Regions from separate parts of the Streptomyces sp. NPDC050528 genome, predicted to be linked through region 3. Evidence: riboswitches for the same ligand, from Rfam matches in the RefSeq annotation. Region 3 holds a riboswitch; each other region holds the start of a gene.

What was found. A riboswitch is a leader RNA that binds a small molecule or an ion and turns the genes downstream of it on or off. The one in region 3 is predicted to bind ZMP and ZTP.
Region 1: it holds a riboswitch for ZMP and ZTP, as region 3 does, so the genes downstream of both, ACIBK4_RS03465 (IMP cyclohydrolase) here and ACIBK4_RS15875 (bifunctional 5,10-methylenetetrahydrofolate dehydrogenase/5,10-methenyltetrahydrofolate cyclohydrolase) in region 3, are expected to answer to the same signal.
Region 2: it holds a riboswitch for ZMP and ZTP, as region 3 does, so the genes downstream of both, ACIBK4_RS05950 (glycine hydroxymethyltransferase) here and ACIBK4_RS15875 (bifunctional 5,10-methylenetetrahydrofolate dehydrogenase/5,10-methenyltetrahydrofolate cyclohydrolase) in region 3, are expected to answer to the same signal.

Annotation. Positions count from the first base shown of each region.
Region 1 covers NZ_JBITHH010000001.1:759,188-765,086, forward strand. Annotated here, with positions in the region: gene pyrE (orotate phosphoribosyltransferase) at 1-104, opposite strand, end outside; gene ACIBK4_RS03465 (IMP cyclohydrolase) at 133-816, opposite strand; ZMP/ZTP riboswitch at 1,022-1,106, opposite strand; gene ACIBK4_RS03470 (helix-turn-helix transcriptional regulator) at 1,177-1,587, shown strand; gene ACIBK4_RS03475 (VOC family protein) at 1,598-2,014, shown strand; gene ACIBK4_RS03480 (VOC family protein) at 2,058-2,807, shown strand; gene ACIBK4_RS03485 (DUF952 domain-containing protein) at 2,818-3,165, opposite strand; gene ACIBK4_RS03490 (GNAT family N-acetyltransferase) at 3,199-3,795, opposite strand; gene ACIBK4_RS03495 (family 2 encapsulin nanocompartment cargo protein polyprenyl transferase) at 4,019-5,113, opposite strand; gene ACIBK4_RS03500 (family 2B encapsulin nanocompartment shell protein) at 5,251-5,899, opposite strand, start outside.
Region 2 covers NZ_JBITHH010000001.1:1,279,808-1,285,706, reverse strand. Annotated here, with positions in the region: gene ACIBK4_RS05965 (PLP-dependent aminotransferase family protein) at 1-413, shown strand, start outside; gene ACIBK4_RS05960 (hypothetical protein) at 614-1,465, opposite strand; gene ACIBK4_RS05955 (hypothetical protein) at 1,619-1,756, opposite strand; ZMP/ZTP riboswitch at 1,848-1,937, shown strand; gene ACIBK4_RS05950 (glycine hydroxymethyltransferase) at 1,969-3,432, shown strand; gene ACIBK4_RS05945 (hypothetical protein) at 3,478-4,167, opposite strand; gene ACIBK4_RS05940 (hypothetical protein) at 4,217-4,921, opposite strand; gene ACIBK4_RS05935 (hypothetical protein) at 5,201-5,899, opposite strand, start outside.
Region 3 covers NZ_JBITHH010000004.1:214,763-220,661, forward strand. Annotated here, with positions in the region: gene ctaD (cytochrome c oxidase subunit I) at 1-937, opposite strand, end outside; gene ACIBK4_RS15865 (RNA polymerase sigma factor) at 1,043-1,564, shown strand; gene ACIBK4_RS15870 (CU044_5270 family protein) at 1,679-2,578, shown strand; gene ACIBK4_RS15875 (bifunctional 5,10-methylenetetrahydrofolate dehydrogenase/5,10-methenyltetrahydrofolate cyclohydrolase) at 2,579-3,427, opposite strand; ZMP/ZTP riboswitch at 3,449-3,533, opposite strand; gene ACIBK4_RS15880 (nuclear transport factor 2 family protein) at 3,792-4,157, opposite strand; gene ACIBK4_RS15885 (hypothetical protein) at 4,329-4,625, shown strand; gene ACIBK4_RS15890 (ABC transporter ATP-binding protein) at 4,705-5,899, opposite strand, start outside.

The sequences.
Region 1 (5,899 bases), on a different contig from region 3:
TACTTGTCGAAGTACTCCGTGGCGGCCCGTCCGGACCGAAGCGTGAAGTGGCCTTCGAGGTGAGAGACGGCATGGATGCGGCGAGCGAGATCAGAATGGGTCACAGGAAGCCAGTCTCCCAGGCGTCGCGGCTCAAGCGGATCGCCGGATCGCAGCCCCCGGTCCCCGGGCAGGATCAACGACCGCGGCGGCGATCCGGAACCGTTCGTCGAGCCCGGACCAGATCTCGTCCAGCAGTTCCTCGGCGTTCCCGGCGCCGACAGCGGCCTCGGTGAAGGGAGCGGCGACCGAGACCTGTTCGCCGTCGGAGTCGTAGGTGGTCAGCAGGACCGCCTCGCCCGGTTCCAGATCCTGTACGGCGAGGGTCATCACGTTGCTGGTCAGGCGTGCGGCACGGCTGGGGCGGGCGGCTCCGAAAACGGTGGTGCGTCCGCCGTCGCGGCTGATCAGCGCGGTGATCCGGGACGTCCGGATCGGCGGGTCCGGTTCGTACGCGAAGCCGCTGAGCGCTTCGGTGGGCGCGGCTCCCGCACGGAGTCGTTCCGCGGCCCGGGACACCTGCTCGCCATTGCCCAGAACCAGCCAGCCGTCGGTGGCCGTGGCGGCGGCGTAGTGGCGAAGTGGATCGTGTTCCGCCGCGGCGAGGGAGCCGACCACGAGCTCACCGTCCATCAGTCGCAGGGCGCGGTCGCGCGAGGCAGGGCTGCGGCCGGTGAGGAAGTAACCGCCCAGAACCGTTCCGGAGCGGGTGCGGGCGCACAGGACCCCGCGGCCCGGGTAGGGGTTGGCGGACAACAGGTCGTGGAGGGCGAACATACGGCTGCGCTTTCCGGGACGGGTGCGTGCGAGGGCGATCTGATACTCACGGCAGGCGTCTTCGACCTCACGGGAACGGATCGATCCGCCCGGCTCGGCGATGTGGCCGACACCGTGCCGGTGGCGTCGACGACGTGACGGCGGAGCTCGGATTCATTCCGTAACGCGGATCCACGTCCTGGTCTCCTCAGCGGAAAATCACTGACGGAGACGCCCAGGCGGTCGACGCTCACGCGGGTCAACGGCCGCTCCCCGGTGGTTGTCCACCCTCGCCAGTCGCGGCCGGACCAGACTCTACCGACAAGGATGCTTCGCCGTTCCCGCCCCGGCACAAACGGCCCCCGTGCCATCCTGGACCCCGTGAACCGCGACGACCTCGTACGGCTGCGACAGGCCCGCGACCGCATGAACCGCGAGTACGCCGAACCCCTCGACATGGCCTCGATCGCGCGCACCGCGCTGATGTCGCCGGGCCACTTCCAGCGCAGTTTCCGCGCCGCGTACGGCGAGACGCCGTACAGCTATCTCATGACCCGGCGGATCGAGCGGGCCAAGGCCCTTCTCCGGCGCGGGGATCTGAGTGTGACCGAGGTGTGCATGGCCGTCGGGTGTACTTCGCTCGGTTCGTTCAGCTCGCGGTTCACCGAGTTGGTCGGTGAGACGCCCAGCGCCTATCGGGCCCGTTCGCACGAGGCCGGTGCCGTGATCCCGTCCTGCGTGGCCCGCACTTTTACCCGGCCGAACCGGGCGGGACCGCCGCCGCGCCCCTAGCCTGTCGTCCATGGATCTCAAACTCCGCCAGTGCTTCATCGCCGTCGACGACCACGACAAGGCGCTCGCCTTCTACTGCGACGTCCTGGAGCTGGAAATCCGTAACGACGTCGGTTTCGAGGGCATGCGGTGGGTGACCGTGGGGTCGCCGTTGCAGCCGGACGTGGAGATCGTCCTGGAGCCGCCGGCCGCGAACCCGGATGCCTCCCCCGCCGACAAGCAGGCCATGGCCGAACTCCTCGCCAAGGGCACCCTGCGCGGCGTGAACTTCACCACCGCCGACTGCGACGCCCTCTACGCCCGCGTCCAGGAGTCCGGCGCCGAGGTGGTCCAGGAACCGACGGACCAGCCCTACGGCGTCCGCGACTGCGCGTTCCGCGACCCGGCCGGGAACATGCTGCGGTTCATGCAGCGGGACGGGGACTGAAAACACACGGGGCAGTCGCGAGCCTCGCGCCTACCATCACGCCATGAGCGCACCCACCCTCCGCTGGACCTACGCCTTCGTCGACCGCCCGCTCGGTCTCGTCGAACCCGCCCGCACCTTCTGGACGGCCGTCACGGACACCCGGCCGTCCGAACCGCGCGGTGAACAAGGCGAGTTCGTCACCCTGCTGTCAGAGGGGACGGACGCCTGTGTGAAGGTCCAGGGCGTCGACGCCGGCCCGGGCGGCGCTCATCTCGACTTCTCCGTCGCGGACGTACCGGCGTTCGTGAACTCCGCGCTGCGACTCGGCGCCGACACCGTCGCCGAGCACGACGGCTGGGCCGTACTCCGGTCCCCCGCAGGGCAGTTGTTCTGCGCGGTCCCCTGGCACGGCGAGTCCGTACGACCGCCCGTCGCGGCCGGCACCCGCCTCGACCAGGTGTCGATCGACATCGGGCCCGGCTCCTACGACGCCGAACTCGCCTTCTGGAGCGCCCTGTTGCCCGACTGGGCCTCGCTGTCCGGCGCGCTCCCCGAGTTCCACGTGCTCAAGCCGCCGCCCGGCCTGCCGATCCGCATCCTGCTCCAACGCCTCGGCGAGGAACGCCCCGCCGCCGCCCATCTCGACCTGGCCTGCGCGGACATCGACGCGGCCGTCGCCCGTCACGAGAACCTCGGCGCGACCGTCGTCTCCCACGGCAAGCACTGGACGGTCATGCGGGACCCGGCCGGCGGCACCTACTGCCTGACGGGCCGCGACCCGGAGACCGGCGGGCTCCCCAACCGCCCCTGAGGCGACGGCCTCAGCCCGTCCACACCTCCACATCCACCACCGCGTCCACCGGAATCGCCCCGTACACATGCGGGAACTCCTCCCCACCCGGCTCCGGCGCCTCGTACTTCAGCGGTGCGTCGAGCCGTATCGGGTCCACGACGAGGACCACCAGCTCGCCGAGGCCGTCATAGGAACCGTACAAAAAGGCTGCCACGCGCGGGAGTTGGGCGCGGGTCGAGCAGTGGATGAAACCCTCCTCCTGGAGGGTGCGGCCACGGGTCGACCACGCGTAGCTCCCCCGCGCACGGGCCTCGTCCCAGAGGGCGCGCTCGGTGATGTGGAGGATGGGGGTGGTGGCGAGTTCCTGTTCAGACATGAGCCCACGCTACGACCCCCGCACCCGCCCTCGCTACGACCTCGGCTCGCGCCACATCGGGTACATGCGCGGGCCGTCCGGCAGGTCGAGGGTGTGGTCGGTGAAGGTGTAGCCGAGGCGCTCGTACAGCTTGGTGCTGCGTTCGCTGCTCGCCTCCAGGTACGCGGGCAGGCCCTCGCGGTCACAGCGGTCGAGGACGTGCCGGATGAGCGCGGCGCCGAGTCCCTCGCCCTGTCGGTCCGGTGCCACGCCGATCATCCACAGGTACTCGTGCACCCGCCCGGCCGGATGCGACTCCGACATCAACCGGGCGATCGTCTCGACCCGCTCGTTGTCCGGATCCACCAACTCCCGTAGCCCTACGGCTTCGTCCTCGCCGTCCGCCACATGCGCCTCGGCCGGTACCGACAGCCACAGCGCGCACGCCGCGCCGTCCTCGGCGAGGTCGATGCGGCCGTCGGCGAGCACGGCGTCGGTGAAGGCGGCCATCAGTTTGTGGTGGGTCGTGCGGCGGTACTCGGCGTCGGGAAAGACCCAGCCGCTGACCGGATCGTCCTGGAAGGCCTCGTCCAACAGCCGGACGACCAGCTCTCTGTCACCCTCGCCCGCCGCCCGTATCGCCACGCTCATGTTCCGCCCCTTAGTCCTCAACCACCGCTACCTGAACGGCTGTTGAGCCTAACGGGACTTCCGGGCGAGTGAGCCGAAGGGACACAGGCTTTGGCGCCCCGGAGGCGAACCGAGCCACAAAAAAACGGGCCCCGCGCACCGTGGGGATGCGCGGGACCCGCCGGTCCGGGGCCCGGGGCCATGCGGAGTCAGGGCCGCACGGCCACCAGGGGCTCCGGAGTCATCAACTGCTGCGCCGGGTCACGAACTCGGCCAGCGCCAGCAGACCGCCCGCGTCCTGCGGGTCCGGGATCGCCCGGGCCAGTTCCTGCACGGCCCGCGCCATCCGGTCGGCCGCCTGGGCCTGCGCCCAGTCCCGGCCCCCGGCCCGCTCCACGGCGAGCGCGGTGCGCTCCAACTCCCCTTCCTCGTACGGCAGTCCGTACAGTTCCGCGAGTTCCACGGCCGCCGGGGTGCCCGAGGTGAGGGCGGCGACCACGGGCAGGGACTTCTTGCGGACGGCGAGGTCGGCGCCGGCCGGTTTGCCGGTGCGGCCGGGGTCGCCCCATATGCCGATGACGTCGTCGATCAGCTGGAAGGCGAGCCCGGCCTGGCGGCCGAACGCGTCCAGTGCCTCGACGTCCTCGGCGGACGCCCCCGCGTACAGCGCCCCCACCGCACAGGCGCAGCCGAGCAGCGCGCCGGTCTTGGCCTCGGCCATGGCGAGCACCTCGTCGAGGGTGACCTCGGTGGGGGCCCGTTTCTCCATGGCGGTGTCCGCGTGCTGGCCCTCGCAGAGTTCGACGACGCAGTCCGCGAGCCGGGCCGCGGCGGCCGCGGACGCGGGGTGCGGGTCCTCGGCGAGCAGCCGCAGGGCCAGCGCCTGGAGGGCGTCCCCGGCCAGGATCGCGTCGGCGTCGCCGAACACGGTCCACGCGGTGGGCCGGTGTCTGCGGGTGGTGTCCCGGTCCATCACGTCGTCGTGCAGCAACGTGAAGTTGTGGACCAGCTCCACCGCCGCGGCGGCCCGCAACGCGCTCGCCCGTGACCGCTCGCCGCCGAGCGCGGTCGCGGCGGCCAGGACGAGGGCGGGGCGGATCGCCTTGCCCGCGTTGCCCGCCGCCGGTGTGCCGTCCGCGTGCTCCCACCCGAAGTGGTAGAGCGCGACCCGGCGCATCGAGCCGGGCAACGAGTCGATCGCCGCGCGCAGTTCGGGGTCGACGGACGTCCTGGCCCCCTCCAGGATCACCGCCGCCTCGTGCCCGTCGGGCGGCTGCGCGCCGTCGGGTTGCTGTGTCCCGTCGGGGTGCTGTCTCGTCTCCGTTCTGAACTCGGCCATGGACTCCCCCCTCGACTCGGCCATGGGGTCCCCCTCCGAGAGTCCGCGGACGGTGACGCCTCCGCCGCGACCGGTCGCATCAGACCGGGGTGTACCCGCCCTTGCGGGCGGGAACACCGCGTCGAGCTGCTGAAACGTCACCTCCAGCGGCCGATCTCGACGTTCTCCAGAACGCCGAGGGCGTCCGGCACCAGGACCGCCGCCGAGTAGTAGGCCGTCACCAGGTAGTTGATGACCGCCTGTTCGTTGATGCCCATGAAGCGCACCGACAGGCTCGGCTCGATCTCGTCCGGGATGCCGGCCTGCTGGAGGCCGATGACCCCCTGGTCGGCCTCGCCGGTACGCATGGCGATGATCGAGGTGGTCCGCCGGTCGCTGACCGGGATCTTGTTGCACGGGTAGATCGGCACCCCGCGCCAGGTCGGGATGCGGTTGCCGCCGACGTCGATGGACTCGGGGACCAGGCCGCGCTTGTTCAGCTCGCGGCCGAACGCGGAGATCGCGCGCGGGTGGGCGAGGAGCATCTTGGTGCCGCGCCGCCTGCTGAGCAGCTCGTCCAGGTCGTCCGGGCTGGGGACGCCGTCGTGGGGCTGGAGCCGCTGGTCGTACTCGCAGTTGTTGAGCAGGCCGAACTCGCGGTTGTTGATGAGTTCGTGCTCCTGGCGCTCCTTCAACGCCTCGACGGTGAGCCGGAGTTGCTGCTCCGTCTGGTTCATCGGCTGGTTGTAGAGATCGGCCACGCGCGAGTGGATGCGCAGGACGGTCTGGGCCACGCTCAGTTCGTAC
Region 2 (5,899 bases), on a different contig from region 3:
TGGAGGAGGTCACGCAGGCGAAGGGCGGCATCGACACCTGCGGCGTCCTGGACCAGCTGACCCTCGCCGAGTTCATCACCTCCGGCGCCTACGACCGCCACGTCCGCGCCGCCCGCCTGCGCTACCGCCGCCGCAGGGACACCCTCGTCGACGCCCTCGCCCAGCACGCCCCCGACGTCCACGTCACGGGCATCGCGGCCGGCTTCCACGCCGTCCTCAGCCTCCCACCCGGCACCGAACAGTCCGTGGTCCAAGCCGCCGCCTGGCAGGGCCTCGCCCTCCACTCCCTGTCCTTCTACCGCCACGAACACGCCCTGGCCGACCCGTTGGACGCGCTGGTGGTGGGCTATGGGACACCGCCGGACCATGCGTGGGCGGGGGCGGTGGAGGCGTTGTGCCGGGTGTTGCCGTGAGGGGGGCAGGGTTCAACGCGGGCCCGTATATCCAGCCTGCTGGGTGGGTGAGGCAGGCGGCATTTTTTCAACGCGGGCGGACAAAATCAGCCCGTCTGCCGTTTCAACGCGGGCCCGCATAATCCAGCCCGTCCGGCGTTTGAGGACGAGGCCCCTTCAGGGCCGAAGCAGGGGTCTGGGGGCGCAGCCCCCAGGGACGCTCACCCCAACTCACCCGCACCCTCCACCGCTCCACCGCCGGAGGCAGGCGCTTCACCGAACCGCGCCAAGGCCAGCGCTCCCACCACCGCCACCACAAACCCCAACACCGCGAGCCACTCCAGCCCCTCCCGCGTCCGGTCCCCGAGCCACACCACCCCCACCGCCGCCGGCCCGATCGTCTCCCCGATCACCAGCCCGGCAGTGGCCGTCGTCACCGACCCCCGCTGCAACGCCGTCGTCAGCAACAAAAACGCCGCGCCCCCACCGACGAGCAGCGCGTACGTCGCCGGATTGCCGACCAGCGTCGAGGGCTTCAGCGAGTCGATCAACCGGACCGCCACCTCGACGACCCCGAACCCGAACCCGGCGCCAAGACCGAGCGTCAACGCCCGCCCCCGCTCCGGCAGTCGCCCCCCGACCAGCCCGAGCAGCAGCACTACGACCGCTGTCCCGAGCATCGCCCACTTCAACGCCATGGACCCGTCCCGGTGCCCCTCCGCCCCGGACGCCAGCCCCAACATCGCGAGGCCCGCGCACACCACGCCGACGGCTCCCCACTCCACGCCGCTGAGCCGTACCTTCAGCAGCCGCGCGGCCACCACCGCCGTCACCGCGAGGCTCGACGCCAGGGCAGCCCCGACCGCGTAGATGGGAAGCGACCGCAGCGCCGCGATCTGGAACACGAACCCCAGCCCGTCCAGCCCCAACCCCGCCAGATACCGCCACTGCCGCAACGCCCGCAGCAACAGCGCCGCGTCCCCGCCTCCACCCGCCGAGGCCGCCCGCGCGGCGACCGCCTGCAACACCGTCGCCGTACCGAAGCAGACCGCCGCGCCGAGCGCGCACACCATTCCAAAGAGCACAAAGGGACTCTAGGGGAGGGGAGATCGCCACGGGCCGCCCCTGTGGGCCCTCTCACCGACCTCTGGAGATTCCCCGGACAGGCCACGGCCCTAGACCCCCCAACGCGGCACGCAGTTAGGCCAGTCCCCAGTCCAGGTCCTCTAGGCCAGTCCCCAGTCCAGGTCCTCCTCGCTGATCATCAGCGGCGGCGCGATCCAGATCGTCGACCCGTGGGTGTCCTCGGCGGCGGCGATGAGGGCTTCCGTACTGGCTTTCGTACTTGCTTCTGCACTGGTCACGGCGTCTCCCGGAGGTGAGGGTGCCCCTTTCCTGTCCTCGCCCGCATGGTGGACGCAGGAGCCGCACCGTCCGGCCCGCCCGGTAGGCTGACCGGCGGGCCGTGACTGGCGCGCTGGGATGGGACCGACCATCGGGGAGCGGCCCGAGCTGGAATGTGTGCCGTGCGCCTGGGCCGTACCGAGAACGCCGAACGCCACGTCCGGAGGTCCCCATGCCCGACAATTCCGTGCCTCTCTCTGCCCTCTCCAACGAGTCCACCGCCTTCCGCGCCGCCCTCGATGTGATCCGTGCCGTCGAGCCGCGCGTCGCCGACGCCATCGGCCAGGAAGTCGCCGACCAGCGCGAGATGCTCAAGCTGATCGCCTCGGAGAACTACGCCTCCCCGGCCACCCTCCTGGCCATGGGCAACTGGTTCAGCGACAAGTACGCCGAGGGCACCATCGGCCGCCGCTTCTACGCCGGCTGTCGCAACGTCGACACCGTCGAGTCCCTCGCCGCCGAGCACGCGCGCGAACTCTTCGGCGCCCGCCACGCCTACGTCCAGCCGCACTCCGGCATCGACGCCAACCTCGTCGCCTTCTGGTCGATCCTCGCCGACCGCGTCGAGGTCCCCGCCCTCGCGAAGGCGGGCGTCCGCCAGGTCAACGACCTCTCCGACGCCGACTGGGCCGAACTCCGCCAGGCCTTCGGCAACCAGCGCATGCTCGGCATGTCCCTGGACGCCGGCGGCCACCTCACCCACGGCTTCCGCCCGAACATCTCCGGCAAGATGTTCGACCAGCGCTCCTACGGCACCGACCCCGTCACCGGCCTCATCGACTACGAGGCCCTGCGCGCCTCCGCCCGTGAGTTCAAGCCGCTGATCATCGTCGGCGGCTACTCCGCCTACCCGCGCCTCGTGAACTTCCGCATCATGCGCGAGATCGCCGACGAGGTCGGGGCGACCCTGATGGTCGACATGGCGCACTTCGCCGGCCTGGTCGCGGGCAAGGTGCTGACCGGCGACTTCGACCCGGTCCCGCACGCCCAGATCGTCACCACCACCACCCACAAGTCGCTGCGCGGCCCGCGCGGCGGCATGGTCCTGTGCGACGACTCCCTCAAGGACCAGGTCGACCGCGGCTGCCCGATGGTCCTCGGCGGCCCGCTCCCGCACGTCATGGCCGCCAAGGCCGTCGCCCTCGCCGAGGCCAGGCAGCCCTCCTTCCAGGACTACGCCCAGCGCATCGTCGACAACTCCCGCGCGCTGGCCGACGGCCTGATGCGCCGGGGCGCCACCCTCGTCACCGGCGGCACCGACAACCACCTCAACCTGATCGACGTCGCCTCCTCCTACGGCCTCACCGGTCGCCAGGCCGAGGCCGCCCTGCTCGACTCGGGCATCGTCACCAACCGCAACGCCATCCCGGCCGACCCCAACGGCGCCTGGTACACCTCCGGCATCCGCATCGGCACGCCCGCCCTGACCACCCGCGGCCTGGGCACCGCCGAGATGGACGAGGTCGCCGGTCTCATCGACCGCGTCCTCACCACCACGGAGCCCGGCACCACCAGCAAGGGCGCGCCGTCCAAGGCGCAGCACATCCTCGACCCGAAGATCGCGGACGAGATCTCCCACCGCGCCACCGACCTCGTCGCCGGCTTCCCGCTGTACCCGGAGATCGACCTCGGCTGACAGCTGACCCACGCTCTCTCTTGAGTTGTCAAAGACCGGCGACTCTCACAGATCGATGAGTTCCTGTCGTGGTTCCTCGCGCGGCGGTCCGGCCTCACGCCGGGCCGCCGCGCGGCGTATCAGCAGCGTGCCGCCCACACCGACGGCCACACCCGCCGCCGCCCACCAGACAGAGCCGCTAAGCCCCGCAGATGCGGTCCCACCCCCAACTGCCTTGCTGTCAGCGCCGGTTCCGCCGAGCATCCCCGCCCGCTCCCACTGAGCGAAGACCGCACGCGGTGCCCGATGCCAGCGGATGTCGTCGTCCGCCACCTCCGGAGCCGGATCAGTCCGCACCCACGGTGTGCCGTCCGGGGCCACGAACAACTGGTCCTCCCGCTCCACCGCCACATCACCACCCGGAGCCCGACTCGTCCGGGGCCAGCCCCCGACCCCGGTCAGCCCCCAGACCACGGTGAACCGCACCGCCGGATACCGGCCCGCCTCCCACTCCTGCGACACCCGCTCCGTCCCCGCGTACGTCGGCTGCAACAACGTCCACAGGCGGGCGAATGACGACTCCCCGGAGCGCCAGCTCTCCGTCCGGCCGGTGTCGCCCGCGACGACCAGCGCCAGATCCGGGATGTCCCGGAGCGGAGCCGCTTGGACCGGGTGCATCCCGACGAGGGCCATCAGTACCGGCCCGGCCACGAGACACAGGCCCCGCAACCTCGCCCGTCCTCTCCCGCGTTCCATCCCGTCCCCCCTTCTCCAACTCTCCTCGTCCCCTCCTGTCCTCCGCCCCTCACACGTCCCGCAACTCCTGCCGAGGCCCCGACTCCCGTCCCTTCCGCCACCGGTCCAGCGGCAGCCGCGCGACGAACGGCCGTAGAACCAGGGCCAGTACCGCTCCGGCCGCCGCACCCGGTATCGCCCACCACCACTCGGTGCCATGACCCTTGTCCGGCGAGGAGACCCGCACCGTGGTGGTCCCCACCCCCGCGTCGGCGTCAGGCGCGACGGTCGCCGGATCCGGCTCGGTCGACGGCGACGGCGACTGCCACGGCGCCGGGAAGATGCCCGAGTAGCTGTTGCCGGTGCCCTTGCCCAGCACGCCCAACTTCTTGAGGAGGGCGCGGAGTTGGGCGGGTTGCCCGGCCCGGTGCCAATAGCCGTTCAGGTTCGTGTTCTCCGACACGTCGGCCGCCGTGTGGATCCATACCGCCTGCGGTCGGGACTCGACCGGAAAGACCCGGTCGATCCGCCAGGGCGATATGTCGTGCGCCAGCCAGGTCACGTTGATCTGCCGGGCGTGGGCCAGATCGGCCTCGGGCGGCTTGTCGCGGGTGCCCCTGCCCTCGGCCCCGAGTAACTGCTGGAGCTTTCCGTACTGTTCGTCCGAGTAGTACAAGGCCGTGGCCCGCCCGCTCGCCGGCGAGGTAACGAGCACGCTCGTCGGCCCGCCCGCGGCCGCGTCCGACGCACCCCACACCATCAGGGCCAGCGTCATCGCCAACGCCCCGCTCAGGGTCGTCAGTTCACGAACTCCGCTCGCACTCCCACCTGTCCTCGCCGCGCTCCTCCTCGTCCCGCCCGTAACTCCGCCTGCCCCGCCCGTACTTCCGCCTCCGAACACCCGAACCCCCAGCCAGTCGATCCCCGTACGGCCCGCCCGCGAGCCGCCTGTCACTTCTGGTACACCGCTCGAACCGTCGAGGTTCCCATCCCACCCGAGCCGTCTGAACTACCCGCACTGCTCGCACAGTTCGCGCCACTTGCACAGGTGGCCCTACCGCGGCCGATCGAGCGACCGCGCGATCTCCAAGGCCCGCTGCTTCGACTCCACACCCTCCAGACGGAACGTCAGATCACCGCCCGGAATCCCACCGACCGCATGCGTCCACAGCAACGTCGGCCCCGCCGTCCGCTCCTCCCGCGTATAACGGCCCCCGTCCGCATCCACCAGCCAGAAACTCAGCTGATGCGGCCGCGCGAACCACAGCGCCGGATCCTGCACGCCGTCCGGCGAGGCGCTCGCCCCCAACGACAGCCACTCCGGCGGCTCACGCACCGTCTTGGCGAAACCGACGTCCAGCCGCGCCGGATACTCGTCGACCCGGACCGTGTGCCCGCCGTCCCGCCAGCACAGGCTCACCAGAAAGCGCCCCTGCGGTTCACCGGTCACCGTCACCGCGTCCGGCACACCCAACGCGTCCGGCACCACCGGCTCGAACCCCGCACGCCGACCGGCCTGCGCCAGCGTCACCGACCGCCCGCACCCCGGCACCTCAGCCCCGGCCGAGGGCACCGCCGACGGGTCGTACCGCACCTCGACCCCGCCGAAGCCGAACCAGTCGAAGACCGCCGCCCGCACCGGAGGCGTGAGCACGAGCACCGTCAGCAGACCGCATACGGCCGCCGTCAGCGCCCGCCACCGCATCCGCGTCCAGCGTCGGACAGCGCGCAGCCGCGCCCGGACCCCGGTCGG
Region 3 (5,899 bases):
CGGCGATGAGGAAGGTCATGAAGGAGAAGAACGGGAGGAGGACTCCGCCGGTGACGTACATGTGGTGCGCCCAGACCGTCACCGAGAGGCCTGCGATCGAGATGGTCGCGGCGATCAGTCCCATGTAGCCGAACATCGGCTTGCGGGAGAAGACCGGGATGACCTCGGAGATGATGCCGAAAAACGGCAGCGCGATGATGTACACCTCTGGATGCCCGAAGAACCAGAACAAGTGCTGCCACAGCAACGCCCCGCCGTTCGCCGCGTCGAAGACATGCGCCCCGAATTTCCGATCCGCCTCCAGCGCGAAGAGCGCGGCGGCGAGAACCGGGAAGGCCAGCAGGACCAGGACGGCGGTCAGCAGCACGTTCCACACGAAGATCGGCATGCGGAACATCGTCATGCCCGGTGCGCGCATGCAGATGATCGTGGTGATGAAGTTGACCGCGCCGAGGATCGTGCCGAAGCCGGAGAAGGCCAGACCCATGATCCACATGTCGGCGCCGATTCCGGGGGAGCGGACCGCGTCCGAGAGCGGGGAGTAGGCGAACCAGCCGAAGTCCGCCGCGCCTTGGGGAGTCAGGAATCCGCCTACCGCGATCGTCGAGCCGAAGAGATACAGCCAGTAGGCGAACATGTTCAGGCGGGGGAAGGCGACGTCCGGGGCGCCGATCTGCAACGGCATGATCCAGTTGGCGAAGCCCGCGAACAGGGGTGTCGCGAACATCAGCAGCATGATCGTGCCGTGCATCGTGAACGCCTGGTTGAACTGCTCGTTCGACATCAATTGCAGGCCGGGTCTGGCGAGTTCGGCACGCATGAGGAGCGCCATCACGCCGCCGATGCAGAAGAACCCGAACGCCGTGACCAGATACAGCGTGCCGATCGTCTTGTGGTCCGTGGTCGTCAGCCACTTGATGCTCTTGAGGTCTCTCACGCCCCGCCTGTGTCCGCGCCCCGCCCGCACGTCACACTCGAAGGACGCGAGGAGAATCACGAAATCGGGTGTGACGATCGGCCCGGTGCCGGACACGAACGGGACATGAGCAACGACGAGAACTTCGCCGCTGCCTATCGCGAGCACTACTGGGCGGTCAGCCGCTATGTTGCGCGGCGACTGGACGGGCGGAGCGGTGAGGTCGAGGAAGTGGTGGCGGAGGTCTTCACCGTCGCCTGGCGCCGGCGTGCGGATCTGCCGCCGGTGCCGTTGCCCTGGCTGTATGGCGTGGCCCGTAACTGCCTGGCCAACGCGGTGCGGGGGTACGGGCGGCGGCGTCGGCTCGTCGAGCGGTTGGGCAACGACGAGAGTGCGCATGGTCGGCAGGTTGCGGTCGGGCCCGATGTGGAGGCCCCCGGCGGTTGGGTGCATGAGGCGTTGGCGAGGCTGTCGTCCGCCGATCGGGAGGTGCTGCGGTTGACGGCGTGGGAGGAACTGGGGGTGGACGAGGTGGCCGTCGTCCTCGGGTGTGGTTCGCGGGCGGCGGCGATGCGGTTGCATCGGGCTCGGCGGAGGTTGAGAGCGGAGATTGATCGGCTTGCGGTGCTTGGAGGGGCGGGGTGTTGAACGTTCGAAGTGCCGCGATTCGTTGTCGGTTGGCTGCTGCGCCGTCGTGGCTGGTCGCGCAGTTCCCCGCGCCACTGAGGGATGCTGCCACTATCCCCTTGAAGGATCAGTGCCATGGGTGATGAACTCGAACTCCTGCGTAGCGCCAACCCGTTCACCAGTGACGGGTCCCTCTACGGCGACGGGCCGCTTGACCATCACGCGGAGCGCGGGCTCAACCGGCTGGTGAATGAACGGCGTTCACGGCGTCGGCGGATGCTCTGGAGCCTCGCGGCCGTAGCTGCCGTCGGTGCGACCGTGCTCACCCTCGTGCTCGGCGGGCCGACCGGCACTCCTGCCGTGGCGGCTCCACGGGCACTCGTGGTGCAGGCGCACTCCACGCCCGTATCGCTCAAGCAGCTTGCCGCCCTCGCCGTGGCGACCGCCGCCGACGGAACTCCCGCTCTGCGCAAGGGGACCCACGTGCAGACATGGAGCCTCGGCATGTCCGACGACAAGCCACCGGTCACCGTCCCCGAGGAACGCATCGTGCGCTGGAACGCCGACGACAGTCACACGGAACGTGTCGTCGAGGGCGGGCGTGTCCTCAAGGAGACGACGTTTCCGCCGAGTTGGAGCGATGTTCCGCCCGATGCCCGGCCGCCGCACGACGTGGCGGGACTGCGGGCCTATCTCCAGGAGGCGGCGTACAGCAGGACGCCGTTGACCACCCCCGAACTCCTCGGCGTCATCGGGGAGTTGCTGGACCGGTGGACGCTCGGGGCGCGTGAGTCGGCCGCGTTGGCGCGGCTGCTCGCGGGGGCGGACGGGCTGCGGCCGGTGGGGGAGGTCACCGACCGGCTCGGGCGGCACGGGCAGGCGTACGTCTATCAGCAGTCCGCCACCCGGCTGATGCTGATCATGGACCCGGCCACCGGCGCCGTCCTCGGAATGGAGAGCACCTTCACGAAGGACCAGCCCGAGTACGGCGTCAGGGCCGGGGACGTCATGGACTACAGCGCGTGGACCCGCTGATCACACCCCGAGCTGCCGGGCGGCGGCCGTCACCGTCTGCTCCAGGAGCGTGGCGATCGTCATCGGGCCGACACCGCCCGGCACCGGCGTGATCAGCGAGGCGCGCTCGGCGGCCGATTCGAAGTCGACGTCACCGACGTTGCCCGCGTTGTAACCGGCGTCGATCACGACTGCGCCGGGCTTGATGTCCTCGCCGCGGATCAGCCGGGGGCGGCCCACGGCGGCGACCACGATGTCCGCCTCGCGGACCACCGCCGAGAGGTCGCGCGTGCGGGAGTGGCAGTACGTCACCGTCGCGTCGCGGGCCAGGAGCAGCATGCCGGCCGGCTTGCCCAGGATCGCGCTGCGGCCGACTACGACGGCACGCTTGCCGGACGGGTCGACGTCGTACTCGTCGAGCAGCCGCATGATGCCGCCGGGCGTGCAGGACACGAAGCCCGGCAGGCCGAAGCTCATCGTCGCGAACGACGCGAAGGTCACGCCGTCCACGTCCTTCTCCGCCGCGATCGCCTCGAACGCGGCCCGCTCGTCGATGTGTTGGCCCATCGGGTGCTGGAGCAGGATGCCGTGCACGGTCGGGTCGGTGGAGAGCGCGGTGAGCGTGTCGACCAGTTCGGCGGTGGTCGTGGTGGCGGGCAGTTCGACGTGCCGGGACTCGATGCCCGCCTTGCGCGAACGGTTCTGCTTCATCCGGACGTACGTGACCGACGCCGGGTCCGCGCCGACCAGAACCGTCGCCAGACAGGGCGCCGTACCGGTGCGCTGCGTGAGGTCGGCGGCCTTCTTCGCGGTGTCCTCGACGATGCGCCGCGCGAGCGCGGTGCCGTCCATGAGGCGTGCCTGGGACATGATCCACTCCTGAGCTGGTTGACCAATCGCCCAGGCGCACGGCATCGACTCCGCGTGGGCCGCTCCACGGTGGTGCTCCACCTCAGCGCCAGTCACGACCCACGAACAGCCTAACCGACAGTCCTACGACGGCCCCGGCCCGCTCAGCGATGCCGGAAACCCCGCGTCCGACCGGCGGGCGGCGCCGGCAACGAACGGGACCGTGCCGCCCGTAGAACCGATCCCAGCAGCGCGGCGGACGCTCGCACGCCCGCTGCGGAAACCGGTGCTCGGCGTCGGGTCGCAACGGAGCGCGCGGGTGCCGTGGTCGCCGAGAAGGTCCAGGTCAGGCGGGTGTTGATGCGGACCCTCGGCACCAGTCCCGCTATCCGTCCCATGCCTGGATCATGGTCTGCCGGGTGATCTTGCCGTCCTGCAGCAGGAGCATCGACTCGGCGAGGACACGGGCCCCGTCCGGGTACTGACACGACTCGCTGTAGGCGACCCGGTCCCCTTGTACGACGCACTCCTCCAGCTTGTGGGTCATGTCGCGGCTGTAGACGTCGGCGAGCATGGCGCCGATCTCGTCCCGGCCGTGCAGGACCTTGGGGTGGCTGGGCTGGGTCTGGTGGTCGACGACGTGGATCTCGGCGTCGTCCGCGTAGAGCGACAGCAGTGTCGCCGCTGTGTGGTCTTCGATGCCCCGGCGCAGGGCTTCGGTGTCGAAGCCGGGGCGTGCCGCAGTGCCCATGGTGACCTCCTCGGAGGGCCGCGGCCCACACCCGAGTGAGCCGCGACGGGCCTCTCCTACGAGACTCCTCCGTTGTACCGGGGTCGGCAAACGCAGCGGCACGCTCCGCCTCACGGGTGAGCGGCGCCCGGTACCCGTGACCGCGCGGGGACCGGCCGCGTTGCTGAGGGCATGATCTCAACACGACGTATTGCCGCCGCCGTTGGACTCGCCGTCGGGGTCACCGGCCTCGTGGCGCCGATGGCGAACGCCGCCGACGCGCCCGCCTTCAAGGACGGCAAGGTCAGCCCGGTCGCCCTGCTGGACTCGCTCGCGGTGAGTGAAATCCCCGCCGAGCACCAGGCGGAGGTCCCGCGGGTCGCCAGTCAGCTGCAGGGCCTGAACCACCTGAACGACCTCCAGCAGTTGCACCAGGTCACCGACATGGCCGCGCCGGTGACGGGGCTCCTCCCCAGCATCGAGCCGTGAGCCCGCAGTACTGACCCCGCGGAGCACGCAGACCTTGAGGGCCGTCCGGAAACGGACGGCCCTCAGTCGTCCCTCGGGATCAGCCCGCCGTCGCCAGGAACTGTGTCGCCGCCAGCTCCGCGTAGAGCGGATCGGCGTCCACCAGCTCCCGGTGCGTACCCACCGCGCGGACCCGGCCCGCGTCCATGACGACGATCCGGTCGGCCATTGTCACCGTGGACAGCCGGTGCGCGACGACCAGGACCGTGGTCGTACGGGCCACATCGGCGACGGTGTCGCGCAGGGCCGCTTCGTTGACCGCGTCCAGCTGCGAGGTCGCCTCGTCGAGGAGCAGGAGACGGGGGTGGCGGAGCAACGCGCGGGCGATGGCGACGCGTTGACGTTCGCCGCCCGAGAGGCGGGTGCCCCGGTGGCCGACCAGGGTGTCGACGCCCTTCGGCAGCCGGGCGAGCAGGCCGTCGAGGCGGGTCGTGCTCAGGACGCGGGTCACGGCGTCGTCGTCCGCGTCCGGGTTGCCGAGGAGCAGATTGTCGCGCAGGGAACCCGACAGGACCGGGGCGTCCTGCTCCACATAGCCGATGGCGGACCGGAGTTGGGGCAGGTCCCAGTCCGCGAGGTCCCGGCCGTCGAGGGTGATCGCGCCGGACTCGGGGTCGTAGAAACGCTCGATGAGGGAGAACACGGTGGTCTTGCCCGCGCCGGACGGGCCGACGAACGCCGTCATGCCCTGGGCCGGTACCTCGAAGGTCACGCCGTGGTGGACGTACGGGAGGTCGTCGGCGTAGCGGAAGCGGACGTCGTCGAAGGCGAGGGTCGCGGGTTCGGCTCCGGGGGAGGGCAACTGGGCGGGCGAGGACGGGAGTTCGGCGGGGAGCTGGAGCGCCTCCTGGATGCGGGAGAGGGCGGCGGCGCCCGTCTGGTACTGCGTGATCGCGCCGACGACCTGCTGGATCGGCTGCATGAGGTAGAAGACGTAGAGGAGGAACGCGACGAGGGTGCCGACGTCGATCGCGCCCGTCGCCACCCGCGCTCCGCCCACCGCGAGGACGGTGATGAACGCGACCTGCATCGACAGACCGGCCGTATTGCCCGCCGCGGCCGCCCACTTGGCGGCCCGCACGCTCTGCCGCCACGACTCCTCGGCCGCCGCGTGCAGGGTGCGCTCCTCGCGCTCCTCGGCGCCGGATGCCTTCACCGTGCGCAGCGCGCCGAGGATCCGTTCCAGCGAGGCACCCATCACGCCGATCGCGTCCTGGGCCTGTCTGCTGGCCCGG